One region of the Halomonas sp. R57-5 genome, then DNA from elsewhere that is predicted to be linked to it. Evidence: predicted binding sites of a transcription regulator. Region 1 holds the regulator's gene; each other region holds the start of a gene.

Region 1 (2,189 bases):
TACGTCAAAAAGAACGCGCTCCGGGGGGAGTATGGTTTCCAACGTCATTGAATTAACGCACACCTGCGCCTTGGGCGCGAGCTTGTGCTTTTTCCTTGTGTTTAACGAGTTGACGGTCGATTTTATCCGCTAGGGCGTCGATAGCGGCGTACATATCACTGTCGAGGGCTTCCGCATGTAAGTCAGCACCTGCGGCGTGCAGCGTACAAGCGGCCTGCTGGCGCTCTTTCTCCACTGATAAGGTGACTTGCACCGTGGTTATATTGTCGTAATGGCGCTCTACACGCTCAAGCTTTTCGTTGACATAGTCACGCAAGGCGTCAGTCAGTTCTACGTGATGACCAGTGATATTTACTTGCATTGACGTGCTCCTTATCCATCGGACTGTACTTCGATTGTAACCCTTTTTGCCGCGTTGCAAAGCCCTTGTCGAGAGATTCGCTGCAACGTCGACAGAACCTAGCGTAAACGACGTCGCTCACTGGAGGAAGGAATGCCCATGGCCTCGCGATATTTAGCCACCGTACGCCGCGCTACTTGAATCCCTCCTTCGCCTAATAGCGTGACTAGGCGGCTGTCTGAGAGCGGCTTGCCGGGTGGCTCCTCTTGAATCAATTTCTTGAGTCGCGCGCGGATGGCGGTGCTGGAGTGACTGTCGCCATCTTGACCGCTCACCTGACTTGAGAAAAAGTACTTGAGCTCGAACACGCCCCGGGGGGTATGGATATATTTTTGCGTCGTGACCCGTGAAATCGTCGATTCGTGCATCTCCACAGCTTCGGCAATATCGGCCAGTATCAGCGGTTTCATGGCTTCTTCGCCGTGCTCTAAAAAGCCAATCTGGCGGGTGATGATTTCGCGCCCCACGCGTAGCAGCGTATCGTTACGGCTCGAGAGGCTCTTAATCAGCCAGCGCGCTTCCTGTAGGTGCTCTTTGAGAAACTGGTTGTCATCGCTTTTGTCCGCACGCTTAATCAAACTGGCGTAGTCGGGCTGAATGCGCAGCCGTGGCAGGGCCTCTGGGTTGAGTTCTAAATGCCAGCCTTCGTGGTCGTGGCGGACGACCAGGTCGGGGGTTACATAGCTGTCATCGGTGTCGCCGTAGGCGCTGCCTGGGCGGGGGTCGAGGCTGCGAATAAGTAGGATAACATCGGCCAGCTGTTGGTCATCGAGCCCCAGGCGGCGCTTTAGCAGGCGCATGTCATCCTTACCAAGCGCTTCGAGGAACTGCCGCACTAGGCGGCGGGCGGGAACCAGTAGCGGCGTATCATCGGGCAGGGCGGCGAGCTGCAGCATCAGGCATTCACGCAGGTCGCGGGCAAAGATACCGGTTGGCTCAAACTGCTGGAGTTTGAGCAGAATGGTTTCTACCTCGCGTTGGCTAAGCCCGTCAATGCCCTGGGCACGCAGGCCCTCACGAATATCGTTAAGCGGCTGGGTTAAGTAGCCGTTGGCGTCGAGCGCGTCGATTAAGCTCTCTGCGACAAGCTGTTCGCGGGCGCTAAAGTCGGTCATGGCAAGCTGCCATAGTAGGTGCCCATGCAGGCTCTGCCCGGCTGCCTGACGCTCAAAATCAGGGCCTTCGCTGCTGCCGCCCTGGCTACCCATATCTTGATAGGTATCTGACCAGTCGCTATCTACTGAGAGTTCAGTGGGGATGCCCTCTGACCACTCTTCTTCCTTAGGCTCGCTGACAGCCTGCTCACCAAATTCATCTTCCTGCTCCAGCATGGGATTGGCATCTAGGGCCTGCTGAATTTCTTGACGAAGGTCCAGCGTCGAGAGTTGCAACAGCGCAATCGCCTGTTGCAACTGGGGCGTCATGGTCAGCTGTGTGCCGATACGCAGTTGGAGAGAAGCTTTCATGACCATCTGAGAACCACTCGTTAATCAGAATGCTCCACCCTAGTGCGAGTGAGTGTCTGGTGCAAGTGCAATAAGCATGCCATTGGTAGTAAAGTTGTTGCAGAGCGCTATTTACAGAACCAAAAAATAGGTTTATGGGCAGGCGGTGATTGTAGGCATAGCTGATCAGTTTAAAGGCGAAAATCAGCACCCAGATATACGTCTCTGACCTTCTGATTATCGAGAATGGCACTGGGTGAACCGCTGGCAATGATTTGCCCATCACCAACGATATAGGCGATATCGCAAATATCGAGGGTTTCACGCACGTTGTGATCGGTGAT
Region 2 (2,189 bases), 460 kb from region 1:
TGCTGACGCATATGCTCAAGCAGTTGGTTCAACTCATTCTTAGCGCCATGTTCGGCGAGGTTAAGGCCCATCTTTTCTGCTTCAGGTGAGACGCGAATGGGTAAGAAGCGCCGGGTAATACGAAACAGCAGCCAGGCGCTGCCAAAGCTCCAGACACCGCATACCACAACGCCCAGCAGCTGGGCGCCAAACTGAGCTGCTCGAGACAGGCCGCTATCCAGCAGCGTTAAGTCAGCCACCCAAGGCAGGGCTAGCGTCCCCCATATGCCCGCTACGAGGTGTGAGGGTATGGCGCTGACGGCATCATCAATATGCTTGCTTAGCAGCCATTCACTGGTCAGCACCATCAGGACGCCGCTAACTGCACCCAGCCCAAATGCCGCCGATAAAGAGATCACGTGAGCGCTGGCGGTGACGGCAACCAAGCCCGCAATGGCGCCATTAATCGCATACATCACGTCCGCGTAGCGCCGCGTTCTTAGGCCCATTAACATGCCCGAAAGAATGCCGCCAACGGCGCCCAAAACAGTATTGGCTATTATGCCGGGTATTTGCGCGGTAACCGCCAGGGTGCTGCCGCCGTTAAAACCAAACCAGCCTAAAATCATAAACAGCGCGCCGAGCATGGCGAGGGGGAGGTTGCCAGAGGGAAAGGCGGTAGGTGGTTTGCCATGGGTGAAGCGCCCAGTGCGTGGGCCAATACAGAGTACGGCTGCCAGCGCTACCCAGCCGCCCACGCTATGCACCACCGTCGAGCCCGCAAAATCGACAAACCCAAGCGACCCTAGCCAGCCCTTTGCGCCGCCCAAAAGCCCGCCCCATGCCCAATGGCCAAATACCGGGTAGATCAGTAGGGCGATCCAGAGAGCCGTCCATGTGTAGGCTAAAAAGGGCATGCGTTCTGCCACCGAGCCCGACACAATGGTCGCGGCGGTAGCACAAAACATTGCCTGGAAAATAAAAACGGTAATCACCCAGCTACTGGAAGCTTCTAGCTGCCAACCAAACAGCGTCGTACCGATTAAGCCGTGGTGGGCGTCGCCAAACATGATGCCAAAGCCGACTAACCAAAAAACACTGACGGCAATGGCAAAGTCCGCTACGTTTTTCATAGCGACGTTGATAGCGTTCTTGGTGCGCGTAGTACCCGCCTCTAGGCAGAGAAAGCCAGCTTGCATCACAAATACCAGAGCAGCGGCCCATAGCACCCAGAGTGTGTCGAGCAGCGAGCTATGCAAATCTAGCGTGGCAGGCATGATGTTTTCCTTAGCAACTTTTGGTGCACATGCGCTTCTTTTTGGTGCTTTATTGGATTTGCGCGGTAGGAGAAGAAACCGTTACGGCGGCGCTAGCTGAATGCCATTTAGGTTTCCTAATAGAAACTAAGCAATTGTTATGCCGCTAATAGTGAAGTCATCGTTTTTGACGCTTATAGCAGTGTTAATTGCTGTTTATTGATGTAAAAATAGCGTTTACGACTATATAAATGCGGATGAATTGGTGATATTTTTCAAATGGTTATCGATCTTCAAATGTGGTTCTAAATCCGTGAAAGGGAGTGCATCAAAATGGCGCGTCAAACGGTAGTTTTGGGAGCAGGCATGGTGGGTGTCAGCATTGCCTGGCATCTGCGCCAGCGGGGGCATGAGGTCACCCTGGTGGACCGCCTTCAGCCTGGCCGTGAAACCTCGTTTGGCAATGCGGGTATCATTCAGCGTGAAGCGGTTAGGCCGTACCCTTTTCCCCGCGACGTCAAAACGCTACTTAGCGTCTTACCTAATCGCCGGGTAGATATTCGTTATCGCACGGCGGGGATGGTTAACGCTGCCTCCCCGTTATTGCGCTACTGGATGAACTCGGCGCCGAAGGCTTACCAGAAAATTGTCCCGGAATACGCCTCACTTATTCAGCTTTCGCTAAAAACCCACGGCCCGATGATTGATGCCGCAGGCGCCGAGCACCTGGTGCGCAGGCAGGGGTGGCTTGAGCTTTATCGCACTCCTGAAAAGCTGGCGGCGCGGATAAAAGAGGCTGAAGAAGCGCGGCGTCTTTATGGCGTGGAGTTCGCGCAGTTGGATAGGGCGGCTCTTGTGGATAAAGAGCCTTCCCTGAGCGATACCATTATCGGTGCGATTCACTGGCTGGATCCCTGGACCGTTGCTGATCCCGGTGCGCTGGTTGCGGCTTAC
Region 3 (2,189 bases), 2.1 Mb from region 1:
GAGCTTTAAACCACGCGMCTTGCGGCGCTCCGCCAGTTGGGCGGCGGAGAACAGCAGTAGCTTGTCTTTGTCTCTCGGGGTTAATTCCATGGAACGTGTCTCCAGCAGTGCATCACAGTGATGCCTATTAGGTTAGCCAAATTCTTGGTGTATGCGCGGCGCGGTCGATCCAACGAGGGCGCAGCAGGTGCCAGGCCTGTTCACACAGCGCCCAGGCTTCGTTACGCGAGTTACCCAGATAGCGCAGCAACACTACGCCATGGCGAACGGTGACCGCCCAGCGCGGGTTATCCGGCAGCGCTTCACGCAGGGCCTCAATAGCCGCAGGTGCGTCGCTAATGCCCACCGCCCACAGCGTGGCTTGCACCGTGGCGCCGCCTTGGCCCCAGCGACCCGCGAAACGTGGGTGAAGCGGATCCAGCGGCTGGCGCTCTAGCCACAGCGGCTTGCCGTCCAGGGTTAAGCGAAAGTGCTGCTCAATACGCCCAGAGATGTAAGGTAACTCGCTGGCTGGGCGGCCCAATGCCATCACTTCCCAACCCAGGCAGCGGGAGCTGCCGTGAAGGTCAATCTGGGTGCGCTGCTCGCCTTTGGAGCCATCAAAGGCGATGGTCTCCTGAGGCAGCCATTCCAGGACCGCGCCATCTTCAACGCTCAACCGGGTATGCTGGGTCCAGGCAACGCCCTGGCTGTCGGCTTTATAGAGTTTATTAGCGGCGGGGGTGGTGAGCAGCACATGGGCACCACTCTCGACATGGGCGCTAATGGAGAGCGCATCGCCACTGACTAGGCCGCCCGGCGGGTGAAGCACATAGACATGGCAGGCCTCACCGCGGCCTTCCGGATAAAACGGGCGCTGCACCCGTAGTGGCCCCGAGTGGCGCGCCTGCACCATGCGGGTGGCGCCGTCGCGGTTGGCAAAGCGTAGCGCCAACGAAGCCGCCCAGTGGCGGCCTGCATCGAAGCGGTGGCCAGAGGCAACTTGCGGTTTTGCGAGATCGCACAGAATCATGGGTCGCTATCGCTTCCTTTTCACTAAGCCGTTAACTTACTAGAAGCAATTAATGCGCCAAAATGGTGAAAAACCCTACAGGGCGATCAATGGTAGGGATTAACGCAAGTAGCTTGCAGCGCCACACGCCCATTCGCACCAAAATAGAACCACGCCAGACCCTGAATGCACCAAATAAATGCAGTCACTCCTGATTTAAACTCAACCCAACTTATGCTCACTCTCCACACCCTCATGCACCACAACTCGATTCCGCCCGCCGCGCTTTGCTTGATAAAGCGCTTGGTCAGCCCGCTGTAAAGAGTGATTATAGTCGGGGTGGCCATCGTGGAGCGTAACGCCCACGCTAATCGTCACATTAAGCAACGTATCGGCGCCCGCGAGCATCGGCTCTTTAGCCACCGCCTGACGCAAACGCTCAGCAAATAAGCGGCTGCCGTCATGATCGGTATCCACTAGCACGATTAAAAACTCTTCCCCCCCCATGCGGAACACGTAATCACCCCCGCGAGTGGAGCGGTCAAGGATGCTTGCCACCTGCTGCAGCACGGTGTCGCCGGCGTCGTGGCCATGGGTATCGTTGATCGATTTAAAGTGGTCGATGTCTACCATCAACAGCGCAAAGCAGTGCTCCGAGTGGCGGGCAATATCGATTTCACGGCTAAGCACCACCGATAGAAACTTACGGTTAAGCAACCGGGTTAGGCTATCGCGACCAGCATCTAAACCAGAGGCGCGCTCCAACACATCGTCAAGCAGCATCAACACCGTGCGGGCGGCGTCTCGAATCTCGCCCAGCGCCTTAAGCCGTTGGCTAGCCTCTTCATGTAGCAGGACCTCCAGCCACTCACGATCCACCTGCTGAATATGCCGTGAAATAGTGGCAATCTCTGGCGCACCCTCAAACGCATGGCACGCTTTATGGAAGTACCACAAACCAAAGTCGGAATTGGCTAACTTCGGCAGCGTGGCGATATCCTGCTGGGCGGCGACGGCAAACATCAGTGCGTTTTCCCAGTTCAGCAGCGCCGAACGCTGGCGCTCACGCTCATCACCAATGCTTTGAGTAAGGGAAAATAGCTTGTACGCCTCTTCGGTGCGCGCATTACGGTCACTGGCCACTGAGTAAGCGTGGCTCATGATTTCCATGGCCATATCAATATGCTCGGAGACATAC
Region 4 (2,189 bases), 2.1 Mb from region 1:
AGCTTTGTCCAATACCAAAGCCGGCTGTGTTGCCCAGGAAGCCGAAGCCTGTGGTGATGCCGCGGGCGTTCAGGTTGGCTTGGGTATTGCCGATAATATAGATCAGGAAAGCCGCTACAACGGCGACTAAAATGAGCTGGAAAATAAGTGCGCGCTTAGCGCGGTCTCGCCAAAACGGCGGCTTGTGGCCGGCGGGGCGAACGTTAGGTCTTACAGACATGGATGGCGTCTCCGCTATACGGAAGGTCAATCAGATGGCCCGCCATCCCCTGAAAACAGGGTGGCGGGCCGGGGTCAAGCGAGACGCTTAGCGAATCGGCGGTGCGTACTGAATGCCACCTTCGGTCCAGAGCTCGTTAATACCGCGCTCAATTTCCAGCGGTGAATCCATACCTACGTTACGGTCAAACGTTTGGCCGTAGTTACCAACTTGGCTGATGATGTTGTAAGCCCAGTCAGCTTCTAAGCCCATCTCTTCGCCATAGTTGCCGTCTTGACCCAGCAAACGAGCGATATTGGGATCTTCTGACTCAAGCATGTCGTCGACGTTATCGCTGTCTACGCCGTACTCTTCAGCGTTGATCATGGCGAACAGCGACCATTTCACAATGTTGAACCAGGTGTCGTCGCCTTGACGAACCACAGGGCCTAGTGGCTCTTTGGAAATAACGTCAGACAGAATCATCGATGCTTCAGGATCATCTAGCTGAATACGTAGCGCTGCCAGCTGAGAGGTATCAGACGTTAGCACGTCACAGCGGCCGGCTTGATAGCCACCCACGGTTTGCTCAGAGGTATCAAATACGATCGGGTTGAATTCCATGTCGTTAGCACGGAAGTAGTCAGCCAGGTTCAGCTCGGTAGTGGTGCCAGACTGAATGCAGATGGAGGCGCCGTCGAGTTCATCAGCACCGGTAATACCCAGGTCACGGGATACCATGAAGCCCTGGCCGTCGTAAAAAGTAACCCCGGTGAAGTTCAGGCCCAGAGTAGTATCGCGGGTAGTGGTCCAAGTGGTATTACGTGATAGAACGTCGACTTCACCTGATTGCAGGGCGGTGAAGCGCTCCACGGCGTTGAGTGAAATATAGTTGACGGCTTCTGAGTCGCCGAGTACCGCTGCCGCTACAGCGCGGCATACATCAACGTCGATACCTTGCCAGTTACCGTCGTCGTCCGGAGCTGAGAAGCCCGGCAAACCATCGCTCACACCACACTGAACGGCGCCACGCTCAATGGTATCTTCCAGGGTGTCGGCTTGAGCAGTCGCCATTCCCGCCAGGCTAAGTGAGCCAGCGGACGCTAGAAGCGCTAGGTGTTTTTTATTGAACATTTAGTTTCCCTCGAAGTTCTTGAAATTGGTTATTGAAATCAGTGATTGAAATCTTTGTGCATGCCGTAGCATGTAACTAAACCTAGCAAGGAAGATGCCAACAAGGGTACAGGCGTTAATTCAGCGCTTTTCAACGCTACTCAACGAATTCGAGACGAAGGTATAGGTGCAAGAATGGTAATTGCCCACCCCGCTTTGCACCTTTATAGGGCAAGCTGAGGTGGGCGGTGACTAAAGGCGGGCAAAGCGATAGTGCGTTTACTCGGTCGCAAAGGCCTTGCGCATAAACGGCGGTAGGGCGAGAGCGCCACGATGGGCTTCAACGCTGTAGTACTCAAGCGGCAGGTCGTGGCCGGCGGCTGCCTGCTCGCGGAAGGTATTCACGTCGGTGGCTTTACCCGCCAATGTCACGCTCCACCAGCCTGAGGGATAAACCGGCTGCGGGAAGGGTAGCGTTGCAACGCTGTCAAAACCGGCTTTCAACATGTCGTTGCGCAGCTCACGGATGATTGTGCCGCTGTGGTAAAGCGGTGATTCGCTCTGCTGCACCATGACGCCGCCGCTTTTCAAAATACGGTGGCAGCGCTTTAAAAAGTCGGTTTTAAATAGTCCTTCAGCAGGCCCAACCGGGTCGGTGGAATCGATAATCAGCACATCGATGCTCTCATCAGGTGCATCGTCCACCCACTTGACGCCATCGGCGAACAGCAACTCGGCGCGCGGGTCGTGATTCGATTCTACCAACGACGGGAAGAAACGCTCAGACGCCTTGGTAACTTCTTCATCGATATCAATCTGAGTAACTTTCTCAACGCCTGGGTGGCGCAGCACCTCTTTTAAGGTGCCGCAGTCGCCG

The links. The regulator sigma-54, encoded in region 1, starts transcription at its own class of promoters, with help from an activator protein. The targets are predictions, from matches to a motif close to TGGCACNNNNNTTGCTNT.
Region 2: amt (ammonium transporter) is a predicted target of sigma-54. The motif match lies at 1,384-1,401, and genes of this name have one in related genera.
Region 3: HALO_RS01410 (urease accessory protein UreD) is a predicted target of sigma-54. The motif match lies at 1,055-1,072, and genes of this name have one in related genera.
Region 4: HALO_RS01205 (amino acid ABC transporter substrate-binding protein) is a predicted target of sigma-54. The motif match lies at 1,416-1,433, and genes of this name have one in related genera.

Annotation. Positions count from the first base shown of each region.
Region 1 is NZ_LN813019.1:3,191,596-3,193,784, reverse strand. Features, by position in the region: gene HALO_RS14765 (PTS sugar transporter subunit IIA) at 1-48, opposite strand, end outside; gene hpf (ribosome hibernation-promoting factor, HPF/YfiA family) at 53-361, opposite strand; gene HALO_RS14755 (RNA polymerase factor sigma-54) at 460-1,872, opposite strand; gene lptB (LPS export ABC transporter ATP-binding protein) at 2,037-2,189, opposite strand, start outside.
Region 2 is NZ_LN813019.1:2,727,600-2,729,788, reverse strand. Features, by position in the region: gene amt (ammonium transporter) at 1-1,256, opposite strand, end outside; gene HALO_RS12585 (NAD(P)/FAD-dependent oxidoreductase) at 1,569-2,189, shown strand, end outside.
Region 3 is NZ_LN813019.1:292,640-294,828, reverse strand. Features, by position in the region: gene ureA (urease subunit gamma) at 1-90, opposite strand, end outside; gene HALO_RS01410 (urease accessory protein UreD) at 128-1,012, opposite strand; gene HALO_RS01405 (diguanylate cyclase) at 1,214-2,189, opposite strand, start outside.
Region 4 is NZ_LN813019.1:248,937-251,125, forward strand. Features, by position in the region: gene HALO_RS01200 (amino acid ABC transporter permease) at 1-220, opposite strand, end outside; gene HALO_RS01205 (amino acid ABC transporter substrate-binding protein) at 308-1,333, opposite strand; gene speE (polyamine aminopropyltransferase) at 1,592-2,189, opposite strand, start outside.